DNA from 3 places in the Ensifer sp. Root423 genome. Region 3 is predicted to be linked to each of the others. Evidence: riboswitches for the same ligand, from Rfam matches in the RefSeq annotation. Region 3 holds a riboswitch; each other region holds the start of a gene.
What was found. A riboswitch is a leader RNA that binds a small molecule or an ion and turns the genes downstream of it on or off. The one in region 3 is predicted to bind cobalamin.
Positions count from the first base shown of each region.

Region 1: it holds a riboswitch for cobalamin, as region 3 does, so the genes downstream of both, ASD01_RS00140 (CbtB domain-containing protein) here and cobU (bifunctional adenosylcobinamide kinase/adenosylcobinamide-phosphate guanylyltransferase) in region 3, are expected to answer to the same signal.
Region 2: it holds a riboswitch for cobalamin, as region 3 does, so the genes downstream of both, ASD01_RS31070 (aromatic ring-hydroxylating oxygenase subunit alpha) here and cobU (bifunctional adenosylcobinamide kinase/adenosylcobinamide-phosphate guanylyltransferase) in region 3, are expected to answer to the same signal.

Region 1 covers NZ_LMEG01000001.1:19,987-25,856, forward strand. The annotation lists gene ASD01_RS00125 (glucoamylase family protein) at 1-355, shown strand, start outside; gene ASD01_RS00130 (ferric iron reductase) at 358-1,224, shown strand; gene ASD01_RS00135 (CbtA family protein) at 1,263-2,060, opposite strand; gene ASD01_RS00140 (CbtB domain-containing protein) at 2,258-2,434, opposite strand; cobalamin riboswitch at 2,476-2,737, opposite strand; gene ASD01_RS00145 (TetR/AcrR family transcriptional regulator) at 2,736-3,428, opposite strand; gene ASD01_RS00150 (NAD(P)H-binding protein) at 3,533-4,363, shown strand; gene ASD01_RS00155 (anthrone oxygenase family protein) at 4,360-4,839, shown strand; gene ASD01_RS00160 (SRPBCC family protein) at 4,909-5,475, opposite strand; gene ASD01_RS00165 (ArsR/SmtB family transcription factor) at 5,472-5,834, opposite strand.
Region 2 covers NZ_LMEG01000045.1:498,916-504,785, forward strand. The annotation lists gene ASD01_RS31065 (FAD-binding oxidoreductase) at 1-92, opposite strand, end outside; gene ASD01_RS31070 (aromatic ring-hydroxylating oxygenase subunit alpha) at 94-1,338, opposite strand; cobalamin riboswitch at 1,443-1,643, opposite strand; gene ASD01_RS31075 (DUF6656 family protein) at 1,961-2,560, shown strand; gene ASD01_RS31080 (L-threonylcarbamoyladenylate synthase) at 2,638-3,612, shown strand; gene ASD01_RS31085 (FAD-binding oxidoreductase) at 3,757-5,190, shown strand; gene ASD01_RS31090 (DUF1217 domain-containing protein) at 5,260-5,870, opposite strand, start outside.
Region 3 covers NZ_LMEG01000001.1:595,017-600,886, forward strand. The annotation lists gene ASD01_RS36105 (hypothetical protein) at 116-259, opposite strand; gene ASD01_RS03005 (cobyric acid synthase) at 510-1,967, shown strand; gene ASD01_RS03010 (cation transporter) at 2,040-2,621, opposite strand; cobalamin riboswitch at 2,852-3,073, shown strand; gene cobU (bifunctional adenosylcobinamide kinase/adenosylcobinamide-phosphate guanylyltransferase) at 3,445-3,969, shown strand; gene cobW (cobalamin biosynthesis protein CobW) at 3,973-5,037, shown strand; gene cobN (cobaltochelatase subunit CobN) at 5,141-5,870, shown strand, end outside.

The DNA.
Region 1 (5,870 bases), 580 kb from region 3:
CTGGGCGCCGCTCGCCTGCCTGCCGTTCGAGCCGGACGCGGCGCGGGCCTCCCTCGTGCATATGGCAGACAGTTATCCGGGACTTTTGAGCGAAGGGCGCTTTCCCGGCGGCTTTAACCCGAGCCTGGCCGCCGGCGCAGGCCCGGAGGGCTGGATCGATGCGCGTGTCGTCGGTCTTGACCAGGGCATCGTTGTCATGATGATCGAGAACTGGCAAAGCGGCCTTAGCTGGGCGCTGATGCGCAGCATGCCGGCGATCCGTCTCGGCCTTGAGCGGGCGGGCTTCGACGGTGGCTGGCTGCAGGAGGGGGAAGGCGCGTGTGGTAATCCGCCCGCATCCCGCGCCAGAGGATGAGAATGGACGACGGAGACGGCATGCGCTTGAACGACCACCGGCCGACAGCGGAGACCGCGGCGTTTGCGCCGCAGGCGCTGGCCGTCGCCGACCATCTGCGTGCCCAGTTTCCCGAGGCTGCCGTCTCGCTCGGGCCGGCGGCCAGTGATTTCAGCGCGCCGGGCGACTTCTGGGCTGCGGGCAGCGCTGGCCTTGAGGCGGGGCTCGCCTATCAGGATTTCTTCGGGGTCGGCATGGCCGACCGGATCCGGGCGGCGCATCTGATCGCCTTCTATAGCCGCCAGCTGAGCGTGGTCCTTGGCGCGTTCCATCTCGGCGCCGGGTTGCAGGCGGAGGTGGCCGGCATTCGTTTCGAGGATTGGACGCGGCTTCACCGTGGCGTCGAAGTCGCGGGCAAGCGCTATCATTTTCGCCTGCATCCGCCGGCGACGGAGCGCCAGGGTGGCGAAGGCGTCAGCGCATTCGAACCGGGCTTCATCGCCCATCTGGCACCCGTCGTTGCGGTTCTGAAAGCGCGAGCAGGGCTGTCGAGCGGGGCGCAATGGCGGCTCGCGGCTGATGCCCTGGCCGGCGCGTTCCTGGAAATCGGCCGCGCGATCGGCGACGAGGCGCGCGGCATGGCCGAGGCGCTGGCGATCGTCAAACGACCGGGTTCGCGGCTCTACTCAGAGGAGCTCTGCTACGAGCAGATCGCGGCTCTCGATCCGGCAAGCGGCGCTCAGCTGTCGCGCCAGTATCGGATCCGTTGCGGCTGCTGTCTCTACTTCAAGACGGAAGGGGGCAGTTTCTGCGACACCTGCGTGCTGCTGGAGCCGGAAGATCGCCGCGCGCGGCTGGCGGCGCATCTCATGCAAAACGGCGGGACCTGAACCCCGCCGTCGCTTTGCTGACGATCTGTGATCAGTGATCACTGTGCCTTGACGAAGCGCTCGTTGATGAAGCCGGAGACGACGCCGAGCACGATCCAGAAGGCAAGCGTGGTGGCGAGTGCGGCAACCGCAAACTCGGCGCCGAGCACGGCCGGAACGTTACTGGTGATATCGAGCGGCTGCGGCGCGCCGTAGACATGGGGTGCTGCGATCGCCACCAGGCCTGCGACCTTGGAGACGATCTCCTCGCGCAGGACGACGAGATAGAGGCCGACGGCGGAGAGCGCCACGGTCACCAGCCACCAGGTCTGGCGGTCGCCGAGTTCGGCTGCCGGAAAGCCCGGCAGTTCCGGCGGCAGACCGATCGCCGGCAGCATGTGCACGGCAAGCCAGCCGCAGGCGCCCCACAGCGCGCCGTTCCTGAGCGTGATCGGGTAGCCGATCACCAGGCTGACGCCGGCGAGCAGCAGGCCGAAGCCGGAACCTGTGACGAGGTTCGCCATCAGCGTGCCGGAGAAGCGGCTCATGCCGAACATGATGCCGCCTTCCTCATGCTCGCCCTCATGGGCATAGGCCGGGGTGATCGGCGACAAAGCGTCGAGGAAAGCGCCGAACGGCGACACGGCTTTGAGCGACGAATGCTGGTCGTGGTTTTCTGCGGCCGGCTGTGCCGCACCCGGCTGGGCGGCGGGCTGTTCGGTGGCGGCCGGTGCCTCGCCTTCGAATTCTTCTGCATGCAGGATCAGCGGTGTGACGCGCAGTTCCTGGGCGCCGGTCATGAAGACACCGGCAATCAATCCAGCCACGATCGCGGCCAGAAGCGTTCTGACAATCATCTTGAAATCCCTCGATAACGACAAAAGCCACGCCCTGTGGCGTGGTCCTTGAGCCTTCCCATTTTCCCAATGCTGCGGATGGCCTTCGCGCGCCGGAAAAACCGGGATGCACGCAGGCCTCCATCCGGCTCAGGCCGGATGCGTTCAGGTCCGCAGATTGTTCGATGCGGAACGTTGTTCACGTTCCGGCGCATCGGTCAGTGGCAGGGGAAGCCGTAGGAGTGGCGAGTGTCGTGCGCCGTGTCGTGCAGCACTGCCGAGTTGGCAAGGCCGGCGCCAAAGACGAGGAATGCGCCGATGAAGAGCGCGATGACGCCAGCGGTCAGACGATCGCTGAGGGAGAGCGGGGTGCTCGAAATGGTAGACGTAGCCATGACAACCTCCGTGATGGCATCGGGAAATTCCCGGTTGGGCCCTATGCCCGTATCGAGTGGCAGGTTTCCTGGCTCACGGCGTTGGGCTCGATGCCCTCGATCTGCCTCGCCTTCCCAGCTCGGCCGCCCTCTCGCGGTCTTGCCAGTGGCTTCTTCCGGATCGCTCCGGAACGGTGGATCGACGTCGCTCTACAGTCGCGGGGTCGGCCGTGATTTGAATGCCCAGCTTGGGTCCATCCGTCACATTCCCGTTTACTCCCGAAACACGTTCGCGTCCCGGGAACCAATCGATCCCAGATGATTAGGATTGTGTCATGGAGTTGTCAATTGAGTGCGCGCCGCCGCGCGGTCCATCCGCGACAAAATCCTTGATGGTCATGCGTTTGTAGGCTTCGACGATCTGGTCACCCTCGGCCCGGTCGACCGAGACTGCAAGTCGCATGGTGCAGTCGCCGAGATGCATGATCAGGAAGGCGGCGCTGTCGATCTCTTCGCGCGGCGTCTCCGGCACAAGGCAGGCCCAGACATCGGCAAGCAGCTTTCCGCCGGCGCGGCTTTGCGCAAGATCGATCTCGCGCAGTGCCTTGTCGGCCTGCATCGCCGACCAGATGTCGCGCATGACCGGCTCGGCGAGGAACATGTCGTAGTAGATGTCGAACAGCAGCGAGAAGGCGTCGCGCAGTTCGGCTATCGACGTGACCTTTGCCAGTTCGGCCGCGATGCACTCGTTGCAGACCGCATTGTAGCGCTCGGCCAGCGTGCGCACGATTGCCGCCTTGTCGGGGAAGTACTGATAAAGCGAGCCGATCGAGATCCCCGCCTTTTCAGCGACTTCGCTCATGCGCATGGCGTCGCTGCCCTTCTCCTGGATGAGCGCCGTCGCGCAGGCAAGGATCTGCTCGACGCGCTCGCGGCTGCGCTTCTGGCTCGGCGTCCGGCGCAGCGCAGGCTCGTCGTCGGCGGGAAGCGTGGCGGGACTTGCATCTGGAATCATGAGTAATGCTCACATTTTGACTTGACTCCTAAAATACGAGGATTTATCACATTTGCAAATGTGAGAGATGCTCATGTTTGTTGGTGGAACCTCAGGAGGAAGCGATGTCTCAGAAAGTCACACTGGTTTTGGGCGGTACCGGCAAGACGGGGCGGCGGGTGGCCGATCGCCTTCGGGAGCGGGGCGTAGCGGTCCGCATCGGCGCCCGTTCGGCGTCGCCTTCCTTCGATTGGACGGATGAGGCGACCTGGACGCCCGCCCTTGAAAATGTCGATCGCATCTATGTCTGCTACCAGCCCGATCTGGCGGTGCCGGGCGCCGTCGACGTCATCGCCAAGTTCTCGAGCCTTGCCGTTCGCACCGGCATCAAACGGTTGGTGCTCCTGTCGGGCCGCGGCGAGGACGAGGCGGAAGCCTCCGAGCGTGCGCTGCAGGCCTCCGGCGCCGACTGGACGGTCATCCGGGGCAGCTGGTTCTTCGAGAACTTCGACGAAGGCTTCCTGGCTGACAGCGTGGTGAGTGGTTCGGTCTTCCTGCCGGTGGACGAGGTCACCGAGCCCTTCGTCAGTTGCGACGACATTGCCGACGTGGCGGTTGAGGCCCTTCTGGACGATGCGCATATCGGCAAGGTCTATGCCTTGACCGGCCCGCGCCTGATGACCTTTGCCCAGGCCGTCGCCGAGATCGCCGCGGCCGCCAACCGTCGGATCTCTTATCAGGCCATTCCGGTTTCCGACTTCGCAGCGCATCTCAAGGCGGACGGCGTGCCGGATGACTATGTCGAACTCATCCGCTATCTCTTCACCTCGGTGCTCGACGGACGCAATTCCAGCATGACGTCCGATGTCGAGCGCGTGCTTGGGCGGCGTCCGCGCGAATTTGCCGATTACGCCCGGGAAACCGCAGCAACTGGTGTTTGGAGTCTTGCCGCATGATCCCGTTGATCCCCGCTCTGGCGTTTGCCGCCGCGATCGGTTCCGGCCTGATGGCCGGGCTGTTCTTCATCTTCTCGGTTTGCATCATGCAGGCCCTGTCGCGGCTGCCGCCGGAGCAGGGGATCGCCGCGATGAACGCCATCAATGTCGTGATCCAGAACCCGATCTTCCTCAGCGCCTTCATGGGCACGGCGCTGCTCGCCCTTGCGCTCGTCGTCGTCGCCTTCATCTCGGGGGGCGAGGGCAGGTGGTGGCTTGCCGCCGGTGGCATTGCCTATGTCGTTGGCGTGCTGCTGGTGACCATTGTCTTCAACGTGCCGATGAATGACGCGCTCGCCGCGGCAGCCCCCGGTCAGGCGGCGACCGATCTCTGGCGTGAGCGCTATCTGACTGATTGGGTCTGGTGGAACCACGTGCGCACATGGGCCTCGATCGGCGCGCTGGCGTTTTTCGTTCTCGGTTTCGCCCGCGCCTGACGAAAAGCGCCGGCAAGTCGATCCTTGCCGGCGCCTGCACGCGCCTTGACCTTCAAGCACATCCCGCCGTCAGGGCTTCGGAATACGCGCGTCGTATTGCGCTTCAAGGTCGGCAAACTTGCTCCAGAAGGCTGCCGGCTTTTCGCCTTCGAGCAGAGAACGCAATATGTCGAGGTGTACGTGCCAGCCGGCAGAGAAGCTGGTCATGACCGCGCGGTCGGCGATGCGCTTATGGGTGACGACGAGCAGCACCTTGTCGCCGCGGGGGCTGAGCTCGAAGCGGACCTCCGACGGGGTGCCGGTCTCTTCGTTCCAGGTATAGGCCAGTAGTCGTGGCGGCTCCCAGGCGAGCACGTGGCCGTAATTGCGCACCTCGCCGGCGTGCTCGGCGTATTTCTGCGGTGGCCGATCGTCCTCCGTCGTCAGTTCCGAATGGCGGAAGACGTGCTCGACCTCGGCCCCTTCCTTCGATCCGATCGTTCCGGACGCCATCCAGAGCCGGCGCTTGCTTTCCTCCGTCAGATAGGACCAGACCCGCTCGATCGGGCCGGGAAGCAGGCGCTCGATGCGCACCGCGTCCGGTGCGACGACACGGCCGTAATCGGCGCCGGCAAAGGCTGTGGCAGACGAAGTCATGGCTTTTCCTCCGGATCAGTTTGGATTGTGGCGTCTTCGGCGAGAAGCAGCGCCTCGAGTGCGTCGATGCGGGTGCGCCAGAAGGCTTCGTAGTGGCGCATCCATTCCATGCCTGCATGCATCGGCGCGGCATCGAGCCGGCACACATGCGTGCGACCTTTCACTTCGCGGCGCACCAGACCTGCTCCTTCCAGCACCTTGATGTGCTTCGATGCCGCGGCCAGCGAGATCGAGAACGGCGCCGCAAGCTCACCCACCAGTCTTTCGCCCTGCGAAAGGTCCTGGAGCATGGCGCGCCGCGTCGGGTCCGAAAGCGCGTGAAACACGGCATCGAGATGTGCGTTCTGATATTCAACCATATTGTTGAATATCCTCTCGGCCGACCTAATTGTCAA
Region 2 (5,870 bases), on a different contig from region 3:
TCGACAACCGCCGATGTGCATTCGAGCATCTGCTGCCGGTCGATCCAGACGTGGAGCGCGTCGAAATGGTGAAACGAAGAGGCCATCTGCATGTCAGGCGACCCTTGAAAGCGGAGCCGCGTCGCCGGCAAGGCGCTGCTCCATGAACTTGCAGTACCACTCGACGAACTGCATCACGCCACCCTCGTGCTCGGGCGAATAGGGACCGGGCTCATAGGCCGGTGAGCGGATGCCGAAGGCATTTTCCTCGACGATCTGACGGTCCTGGTCGTTGGTCTCGGTCCAGACATGCGTCAGTTCATCTAGATTGTAGTCGACGCCTTCGACCGCATCCTTGTTGACGAGCCACTTCGTCGTCACCTGCGTCAGTTCGGGCCCGAGCGGCAGCACCCGGAAGGTGATGGCGTGGTCGGCGAGCACATGGTTCCAGGTGGTGGGATAGTGGAACATCAAGAGCGTGCCGATCTGGCTCTGGGAGACGTCGGCGGACAGGGCCCGCCTGACGGCGCGGGCGCCCGACATGGTGTAGCTTTCGGCATTGTCGACAAGCGGCATGCGGGCGGCGCGGAACTGACCGGTCGGCGACATCTTAAATTCGCTCGGCAGGCCCTCGGCCTCGCACTTCGCCCAATGTTCGGCGATCACAGGATCATCCTTGGCGCCCTGCACCCCGGTCGCCGTCGGCGCCTCAGGATAGGTGCGGCAGAGTTCCGGATGATTGGCGGCGCAATGGTAGCATTCGCGGTTGTTTTCCCAGACGAGCTTCCAGTTGCCCTTCTCGATGATGGTGCTTTCGAACGCGACCTTGGTTTCGCCGAGCCGATGCGGCGCGAGATACGGCAAGGCCATGTCGCGGAACGCCGTGAAATCCATCGGCTTTTCCGACAGGTTGATGAAGATGTAGCCGCCGACCGTTTCGCAATGGATCGGCTTCAGACTGTGGGCGGCCTTGTCGAAATCCTCTCCCATCTGCCGGGCAAAGAGCAGCGAGCCGTCGAGTTCGTAGGTCCACTGGTGATAGGGACAGACAAGCTTTGCCGACGAGCCTTTCGCCTGCGTGCAGACGCGCGAGCCGCGGTGGCGGCAGGAATTGTGCAGAGCCCGGATGGCGCCCTGGCGGTCGCGGGTGATGACAACGGGGTAGTCGCCGACCTGGACGGTGAAGTAATTGCCGGCCCGCGGGATCTCGCAGTCATGGCCGATAAACAGCCAATCCTTGTACCAGATGTTTTCCAGATCCTGCCTGTAGTAGTCGGGATCGATGTAAAAGGCCCGGTCGAGGCTGTAGCCGTCCTGCCTGCCCTTCAGCTTTCGAAGCATATCGTTTCTGGTGTCCATGTCCTGTCCTCATGCGCCATGTTTCGGAGAGGCAGGACAGGAACCCGCACGGGCGCACGCCCATGCGTTTGAGGCTCCGATCCGGCTGCCCGCCGCAACCCGTTACGGTTATGTCCGTCAAGGCTGGTTTCCGGGCTCAGGAGCCGTCCTTTCGGACCTGCCCGGCGCCTTCCCGGACGAACCGTCCAGTGGCCTTTGCCGAGGCTTTCGCTCCACCACCGTTGCGGGGGCAGCGCCGGGATTTGACCGGCTTCCCAATTCTCCATCTTCCCTTCGAAGACGGCACCTTGAGTAAGGATATGTAATCGCGGAAGTCACCTTGGCAGCTGCCCGATAGCGACATCCAATTCCAGAATGACGACACGGAAAAAACCGCCACAAAAGGCCACCGTCTTAGAATTTTTACATTGCAAACATATAGATAGATCACATCTTGGGCAATTGCCGACTTTTGCGGCGCGGTCGGCGCAGATGCGGGAGGGCTTCGCCCGTTTGCGACATCGCGTCAGATAGAGAACGCTAATGATGCAGCCAGGACGAAATCATTCATTAACCATGAGCCGCTAGCCTAGCCGGCGGACGAGAGAGGTCCTGCAGGCAGGCAGATGGCGCGCTGACGATCATGGCAAAGTTGAGATACTACGACGCGACAGCCGAGAAGCTGCCGACAATCCCGCCGAAGGTGGCGGTTCATACCGAATTCCTGCGTACGGGCCGGATCAACCGCAGGCAATGGTTGCCGAGCGAACGCCGGTATTTGAGCTATGAGGAAGTCGCAGACAGGACGGGCAAGAAGCTCAGCACCGCCGGCGACACGACCCATAAGCGGATCAACGGGTTCCACAACTCGATCCAGTTCCCGAAGATGATCTTCCACCGCACGCTCGTCGGCCGGCCGCATCTCGGCTACTGTCACGTGACGGCGGCGCGTACGCCGGTTACTCCCTCCAAGGACATCACCTGGTCCTTCTACTTCGCCAACTTCTTCTGCAACCTGGGCGACGAGACGCATTTTTTCGAGAGTATCCAGCCCGGCTATTCACGCATGTACTTCGCCGTCGCCATCGAACCGGGCGCCCAAGCCGGGCAAATGGTCATCAACCGCAACTTTCGTGACAACGGGCTGCTGTTTCGCACGGATGATCCCAAGGTCGCGCTGAAAAACGTACTGATGCTTGGCGCCAAGGATGACGCGTTGCGTCGCATCATTCGCAGCCTCTGAGCCGAACCGGTTCCTTCAAAGAAAATCGTTCTGTTTTTCCGGTGCGTCCGTTAAGGAAGCGTCGGAAAGGAAACGGCATGGCTGAGATCATCGACACGGATAGAGAACCGGACCGCGCGATCGCGCGCGCCTGCGCCGTTCTTGGCGAAGGCGAGCCGGTCGCCATTCCGACCGAGACCGTCTACGGCCTTGCCGCCGACGCTACCAATCCCGATGCGATCAGTCGCATCTACGAGATGAAGGGGCGCCCGCGCTTCAATCCGCTGATCTCGCATGTTTCCGACATGGCGATGGCCGAAGCCCATGTGCATTTCGATCCGATTTCGAGGCAGCTGGCCGAAGCCTTCTGGCCCGGCCCGCTGACGCTGATCCTTCGGCAGCGCGCCGACAGCACGGTTCATGCGCTGGCGTCCGCCGGCCTCGACACGCTCGGCATCCGCATGCCCGACGGTTTCTCGCGCCGGGTAATCGCTCACTTCGGGCGACCACTGGCCGCGCCCAGTGCCAATACGTCGGGCAAAATCAGCCCGACCAGTGCGGTCCATGTGGAAGCCGATCTCGGCGACAAACTGAAGTTGATCCTCGACGCCGGCCAGGCCCAAATCGGCCTTGAGTCGACGATCATCAAGGTCGACGGCGACGAGATCCGGTTGCTTCGGCCGGGTGGCCTCGATGCCGCCGAGATCGAACGCCTGCTTGGTCGTCCGGTGACCCGGCCGGAGACGGCGGGAGCGACGATCGAGGCGCCGGGCATGCTCGCCTCGCACTACGCGCCCGGCGCTGCCGTCCGGCTCGATGCCGCCGAGGTGCATGCCGGCGAAGCCTTGATCCGTTTCGGCGGCAATCGGATCGCCGGCGAAGAGCAGGCGGCCGTCGTTCTCGATCTCAGCCCGACTGGCAATCTGCGCGAAGCCGCCGCCAATCTCTTCGACTATATGAAGCGGGCGGATGCCAGCGGCGCAGAGACCATCGCCTTCGGGCCGATCCCTTCGGACGGGTTGGGGGAAGCCATCATCGACCGGTTACAACGGGCGGCGGCACCACGAGGGTAAGATAGTGTGCGGCATCTTCTCCGCACCCACCCTCATCGAACGGCACCAATTGCGGTTATGATCGCCGCCGACCAGGAACCGAGGACCAGATCCTCAGATCGACCGATCCGATAGCGCGCGCAGGCGCAATGCGAAGTGAGGCCCATGACCACCCTTCCCTCTCCCGAACTCATCGCTTCCTTCGCCGAGATCGTCGGCAACACCAACGTGCTGACGGACGAAGCCGACAAGGCGCGCTATCTCGTCGAATCGCGCGGACTTTACCGCGGCACGACGCCGATGGTCCTGCGTCCGGCCAACGTCGACGAGGTCTCGCGCATCATGAAGCTCGCGAGCGCCACCCGCACGGCGATCGTGCCGCAGGGCGGCAACACCGGCCATGTCGCCGGGCAGATCCCGCGGGAGGGCAAGGCAGACATCGTTCTTTCGCTGGAACGGCTGAACCGCATTCGCGACATCGATCCGGTCGGCAATGTCATCGTCGCCGATGCCGGCTGTATCCTCGCCGATATCCAGAAGGCGGCGGACGAGCACAATCGCCTGTTCCCACTGTCGCTCGGCTCGGAAGGTTCAGCCCGCATCGGCGGCAATCTCTCCACCAATGCAGGCGGCACCGCCGTGCTTGCCTATGGCAGTATGCGCCAGCTTTGCCTCGGCCTCGAAGTGGTGCTGCCGACCGGCGAAATCTGGGACGGGCTGCGCCGGTTGAAGAAGGACAATACCGGTTACGACCTGCGCGATCTCTTCATCGGTGCCGAGGGCACGCTCGGCGTGATCACCGGCGCCGTGCTCAAGCTTTTCCCGAAGCCGCTCGGGCATCAGGTCGCCTTTGCCGGAGTCGGCAGCGTCGAGCATGCGCTCGCTCTGTTTGAAAAGGCGTCCAGCCTTTGCGGGCCGGCGTTGACCGGCTTCGAGCTGATGCCGCGGCTCGGCGTCGAATTCACCACCAAGCACATCCCCGGCGTTCGTGATCCGATGGAAACGGTCCATCCCTGGTACGCGCTGATCGATATCTCGACGTCCGATAGCGCCGAAAGCGCGGAACGGATGGTACAGGATCTGCTGGAGCAGGGATATGCGGCCGGCCTCGTCGAGAATGCAGTGATTGCCGCCAACGAGACACAGGCGAAGGCGCTGTGGCACATGCGCGAGAGCATGTCGCCGGCACAAAAGCCCGAGGGCGGCTCGATCAAGCACGATGTCTCCGTGCCCGTCTCCAGCATTCCGGCCTTCATGAAGGAGGCGGATGCCGCCGTCGTGAAAGCGATCCCCGGCGCCCGCATCTGCTCCTTCGGCCACATGGGCGACGGCAACATCCACTACAACATTTCGCAGCCAGTCGGCGCCGACAAGCAGGCCTTCCTCGACCGCTGGCGCGAAATCAACGCCATCGTCCACGGCATCGTGCTTGGGTATAACGGCTCGATCTCCGCCGAGCACGGCATCGGCCAGTTGAAGCGCGACGAGCTCGCCGAGGTCCGGGCGCCGATCGAAATCGAGCTGATGCAACGCATCAAGCACGCGTTCGATCCCGCAGGCATCATGAACCCCGATAAAGTGCTGCGCGCCGACGGTTGACGACGCGCCGTTTCGCGCGGCGCGCGGCGATGCAGCAACAGGCTTGGGCTGACCGTCAGACGGCGTGCGTCAGCGGCCGCCTGCGCGCAATTGCGAGAGCGACAGCAAGGTCTCGGCACTGACGCCAGCGCTGCCGCCGCCAGTCAGAATCGCGAGACCGGGCGATACATCCTGGTTGTTCTCGACGTCGTAGAGCGCCGTGAAGCGTTGCAGAAGCTTCTCAAGCTGACCCGGCTGCTGCAGTTCCTTGATGTTGACGGTGCGCTCGATAAAGGCCGCCTGGGCCTCGATCTTGGCGTTCTGCAAGCCCTCCGGCATGCTGTAGGCGGTCTTGATGACCTCGAACAGGGCGCGATCGGCCAGGATGTCGTAGGCCGTGTTGATGTCCGAGGCCTTGCGCTTGAAATAGAGCGCCAGGCGAATGCCGCCGTTATCGGCGCCCTCCTTCTCTTCGAGCGACTGATTGAGGAAGAGATCAACGGTGGTGACGAGACCGCGGCGGGTCTGGATCTGCCCTGCCTCGCCCCTGACGATCTTGCCGTCCTTGTCGAAGTTGAAGGACGAGACGATCTCGCGATACTTCAGCCCATTCGGGTCGGTGTTGATGAAGCTCTTCGGATCTTCGAGATCCGACGTGAACATACTCCTGAGATAGTCGGACTTGACCGTCTCCGGATCGA
Region 3 (5,870 bases):
ATGCGGCCTTCGCATTTCAGGGCCAATGCCGGACATAAAAAAAACCGCCCCGAAGGGGCGGTGGAGGAGGCTCTGGGAGGAGAGCTCGAAGGGGCTTCCGCCCCGATCGCTGGCGTTAGCCGACGTTCGACGTGCGGATGACGCCGAGCGGGCCGAAGGGCGCGTCGACGACGAGGTTGCGTACGCGCGACTGGCTGGACGGAACCTTCGAGTTCCAGGCGATCTGAACGAAATTGGGCTTGCTGAAAATATACAGCATGGACATGAACCTTGAGAGGCCGGAGGCCTATCCTCCGGGGCGTGTTGCTATGCCGCTGATATAGGTGTGCGCTGCAAAAAATTGAATGCCAAACTCGCCACGCCATGTCGCATTCTGGCTATCGGCCGCGACATTTTCGACAAGCCTTGCGAAAGCGCGAAACAATGCGTGAAAGGGCTTTGTCAATTGCGGCGAAATCGTGTCGAAACAGACCTTTGCCGCTGCCCGTTTCAGTGTTACCGATGGCCGCATGACACGCAGGATCATGTTGCAGGGAACCGGCTCGGATGTCGGAAAATCGGTATTGGTGGCGGGGCTCTGCCGGCTTGCCGCCAATCAGGGCCTGAAGGTCCGGCCGTTCAAGCCGCAGAACATGTCGAACAACGCCGCCGTTTCCGACGACGGCGGCGAGATCGGCCGCGCGCAATGGCTGCAGGCGCTGGCCGCGCGCGTGCCGTCGTCGGTGCACATGAACCCGGTGCTCCTGAAGCCGCAGTCGGACGTGGGCAGCCAGATCGTCGTTCAGGGCAAGGTCGCCGGGCAGGCCAGGGGGCGGGAATATCAGGCGCTCAAGCCCAAGCTGCTGGGCGCCGTCATGGAGAGTTTCGAACAAATATCGGCCGGTGCCGATCTCGTGGTGGTCGAAGGCGCCGGCTCGCCGGCCGAAATCAACCTCAGGCCCGGCGACATCGCCAATATGGGCTTTGCGACACGGGCCAATGTGCCGGTCGTGCTGGTCGGCGACATCGACCGCGGGGGGGTGATCGCCTCGCTGGTCGGCACGCATGCGATCCTGCCCGAGGAAGACCGGCGCATGGTGACCGGCTATCTCATCAACAAGTTCCGCGGCGACGTCACGCTGTTCGACGACGGCATTGCTGCCGTCAACCGCTACACCGGCTGGCCCTGCTTCGGCGTCGTGCCGTGGCTGAAGGCGGCGGCACGCCTGCCGGCGGAAGATTCCGTCGTGCTGGAGAAGCTGACGCGCGGCGAGGGGCGGGCGCTGAAGGTTGCCGTCCCGGTACTGTCGCGCATCGCCAATTTCGACGACCTCGATCCGCTCGCCGCCGAACCGGAGATTGATCTCGTCTTCGTGCGGCCTGGCAGTCCCATTCCGGTCGACGCTGGCCTCGTCGTCATTCCCGGGTCGAAATCGACCATCGGCGACCTCATCGATTTCCGTGCGCAAGGGTGGGACCGTGACCTCGAACGTCATGTGCGCCGGGGCGGCCGGGTCATCGGCATCTGCGGCGGCTACCAGATGCTCGGCCGGCGCGTCACCGATCCGCTCGGCATCGAGGGCGGCGAACGTGCGGTCGAGGGCCTCGGGCTGCTCGAGGTCGAGACCGAGATGGCGCCGGAAAAGACGGTGCGCAACAGCCGCGCCTGGTCGCTGGAGCATGATGTGGTGCTCGAAGGCTACGAAATCCATCTTGGCAAGACGCAAGGTGCGGACTGTGGCCGGCCGTCGGTGCGCATCGACAATCGCGCCGACGGCGCCCTTTCGGCCGATGGCCGCGTGATGGGCACCTACCTGCATGGGCTCTTCACCAGCGACGCCTATCGCGGCGCGCTGCTCAAGAGTTTCGGCATCGAAGGCGGCGCCAACAACTACCGCCAATCGGTCGATGCGGCGCTCGACGATGTCGCGAACGAACTGGAGGCTGTGCTCGATCGTCGCTGGCTGGACGAGTTGCTCAGGCACTAGGGACGCGGCAACGGTCAGCCAGCAGGTCCGGTACGTCGGGCCCAACAGGAGCAACGAGCTTATCCGACGGAACTACGCTGCGACATCGTGCTCCTCGCTTGCGGCTTCCCAGACTTCCCGCGCGGCATCCAGGTTCATCAGGGCAATCCCCAGGCCGACGATCAGGTCCGGCCAGGCCGACTGCCACAGATAGGCTGTCGCCAGACCCGCGGCGATGATGGCCACATTGGCGAAGGCATCGTTGCGGGCCGAGAGAAATGCTGCCCGCGTGAGGCTGCCGCTCGTGTGACGGTAGGCGACGAGCAGATAGGCGCAGAAGAGGTTGACCACCAGCGCCCCAAGTCCGGTCAGGGACAGGGCAAAGGGCTCTGGCGGGACCGGATCCATGAACTTCGCCCAGGCCGTCCAAAGGAAGGCCAGCGCCGGTACCAGTAGAATGAACGCCATCGCCATGCCGACCCGCGCGCGGGTTCGCGCCGTCCAGGCCAGAGCAAAGAAAATCAGCATGTTGACGGAGGCGTCTTCGAGGAAGTCGACGCTGTCGGCCATGAGGGACACCGAGCCGATCGAAAGCGCGACAAGGAGTTCGACCCCGAAATAGCCAAGGTTCAACAGGGAGACGATGAGGACGACGCGGCGCAGGTCGGTATCCACTCGAAAGGTTCCCTTTCTGGCGAGATTCGCCCTCGGCACTTTTTTTGGCGAGATTCGCCCTCGGCACTTTGGCACAGGTGTTAGCAGCAGTTTGCTATCCATAGCACTAGGTTTCGACATCGGTTCCGTTCACACTGCCGTCGTGCCTGACGCCCGACAAATCGTCGCGTGGCGCAACTCGGCCGGGGAGGCGTCGCATGCGTCGATTGACTTTGGGCTGCCCGCTTCCTAATCATCAGGTGTTGGATGGTTCCCCCTTGTCGTGGCGATCTGGGGGAATAATTGGGAATGTGACGGATGGACCCAAATCGGGCATCCTTATCGCAGCCGACCCCGCGACTGTAGAACGGTCAGGGTTCGCCATCGGGATTGGTGCCGGGCTGTCGGCCGGTTGCATGGGCAATCGGGGCAGGTCGGGGATCAAGCCGGAAAAGCCACTGGCGTGGCATCGTGATCAGCCGGGTTTGGACGCCTCTTCTTCTACGAATCGTCCGCCTTTCACGATGTCCCTCACAGCGCCCATGCGTCGGAGACGACGCGCAAAGGTTCGCTGTGGCACCGGAAAGACGCCGGGAAGGTGAGGCGGGCCGCTCGGGCCCTGACATCGGAACCTTGCCGTTTAAGGGCGAGGCGATGTTCGGCCCGTGACGCCGTGAGCCAGGAGACCTGCCATCCGGCATGGGCATTCCGCCCGAGGGGACTTTTGTCTCCAACGCCATCACGGAGGTTGTTTTGGCTCGCAGATGTTTTCAAGAACGCGCCCGTGGCGCGTCCGATGGCTTTTGCCACCGACGGCTGATTTGGGAATGTTGAGGCAGCCACGATGAGCAGTCTCAGCGCCGGGCCCGTGCTGGTCCTTGGCGGCGCCCGTTCCGGCAAGTCCAGCTTTTCCGAGAGGCTCGTCGAAGCGTCCGGCTTCACCATGCATTATGTCGCCACGGGCCGCGCCTGGGACGACGAAATGCGCGAGCGCATCGACCATCACCGGACGCGCCGCGGCGAGGGCTGGACGACGCATGAGGAGCCGCTCGATCTCGTCGGCATCCTCAGACGCATCGATGATCCCAGCCATGTGGTCCTGATCGACTGCCTGACGCTATGGGTCACCAATCTCATGCTGGAAGAGCGCGACATGACGGCGGAGTTCGCCGCCCTTGTTGCGTATCTGCCCGAGGCGCGGGCGCGCCTCGTCTTTGTTTCCAATGAGGTCGGCCTCGGCATCGTGCCCGAGAACCGCATGGCCCGCGAGTTTCGCGACCATGCCGGCCGGCTTCACCAGATCGTTGCGGAGAAATCCGCTGAAGTTTACTTTGTCGCGGCCGGTTTGCCGCTGAAAATGAAGGGTTGATCCATGACCACTGCGAGAGCCAACCAGGGCAAGATCCCGGCGACCGTCATCACCGGCTTCCTCGGCGCCGGCAAGACGACGATGATCCGCAACCTGCTGCAGAACGCCGACGGCAAGCGCATCGCGCTGATCATCAACGAGTTCGGCGATCTTGGCGTCGACGGCGATGTCTTGAAGGGCTGCGGTGCCGAGGCCTGCACCGAGGACGACATCATCGAGCTCACCAATGGCTGCATCTGCTGCACCGTGGCTGACGATTTCATCCCGACCATGACGAAGCTGCTCGAGCGTGAAAACCGTCCTGACCACATCATCATCGAAACCTCGGGCCTTGCCCTGCCGCAGCCGCTGATCGCCGCTTTCAACTGGCCGGATATCCGCAGCGAAGTGACCGTCGATGGCGTCGTCACCGTGGTCGACAGCGCCGCCGTTGCCGCTGGCCGCTTTGCCGACGACCACGACAAGGTCGATGCGCTGCGCGTCGAGGACGACAATCTCGATCACGAAAGCCCGATCGAGGAGCTGTTCGAGGATCAACTGACGGCTGCCGATCTCATCGTTCTCAACAAGACCGATCTGATCGATGCCTCCGGCCTCAAGGCCGTGCGCGACGAGGTGTCTTCGCGCACCAGCCGCAAGCCCACGATGATCGAGGCGAAAAACGGCGAAGTCGCCGCTGCCATCCTGCTTGGCCTCGGTGTCGGCACGGAAAGCGATATCGCCAACCGCAAGTCGCATCACGAGATGGAGCACGAGGCAGGTGAGGAGCACGATCACGACGAGTTCGACAGCTTCGTCGTCGAGCTCGGTTCGATCGCCGATCCGGCCGCCTTCATCGATCGCCTGAAGGGCGTAATCGCGGAGCACGACGTTCTGCGCCTCAAGGGTTTTGCAGACGTGCCCGGCAAGCCGATGCGCCTCCTGATCCAGGCGGTCGGCGCCCGCATCGACCAATATTACGACCGCGCCTGGGGCGCTGGCGAAAAGCGCGGTACGCGCCTCGTCGTCATCGGCCTGCACGACATGGACGAGGCGGCGGTGCGCGCCGCGATCACCGCGCTCGTGTAGATCGTTCTTTGAATGAAATGATCTAACGCATTGAAATGATGCAGTTCCGGATGGAGAACGCTTTTAGCGTTTTCGTTCGGAATTGCCCCAACGGACAAGACGAATGCATCTGCTTCTCGCCCAGAAAGGAACGATCGCCGACGGCAACGAGGCGATCGACCTTGGGCAAACGCCGGCCGATATCCTTTTCCTATCGGCCGCCGACACCGAGCTCTCCTCGATCGCCGCGGCTCACGGCCGACGCGACGGAGGCTTGAGCCTGCGCATCGCCAGCCTGATGAGCCTGATGCACCCGATGTCGGTCGACACTTACGTCGAGCGCACGGCGCGTCACGCCAAGCTGATCGTCGTCCGGCCGCTCGGTGGCGCCAGCTATTTCCGTTATCTGCTGGAAGCCCTGCATGCGGCTGCCGTCACCCATCGTTTCGAGATCGCGGTTCTGCCGGGTGACGACAAGCCGGATCCGGGGCTGGAGCCTTTCTCCACCGTCGCAGCCGACGACCGCCAGCGCCTTTGGGCTTACTTCACCGAAGGCGGCTCGGACAATGCCGGGCTGTTTCTCGACTATGCGGCCGCACTGGTCACAGGTGCGGAGAAGCCGCAGCCGGCAAAGCCCCTGTTGAAGGCCGGCATCTGGTGGCCGGGTGCTGGTGTGATCGGCGTCAGCGAATGGCAGTCCCTTGTTCAGGGACGGATGGTAGCGAGGGAGGGATTCGAACCCCCGACGGTCGGGATCTGCTTTTACCGCGCGCTCGTGCAGAGTGGCGAGACACGGCCTGTGGAGGCGCTGATCGATGCGCTGGAGGCTGAAGGTGTGCGGGCACTGCCGGTGT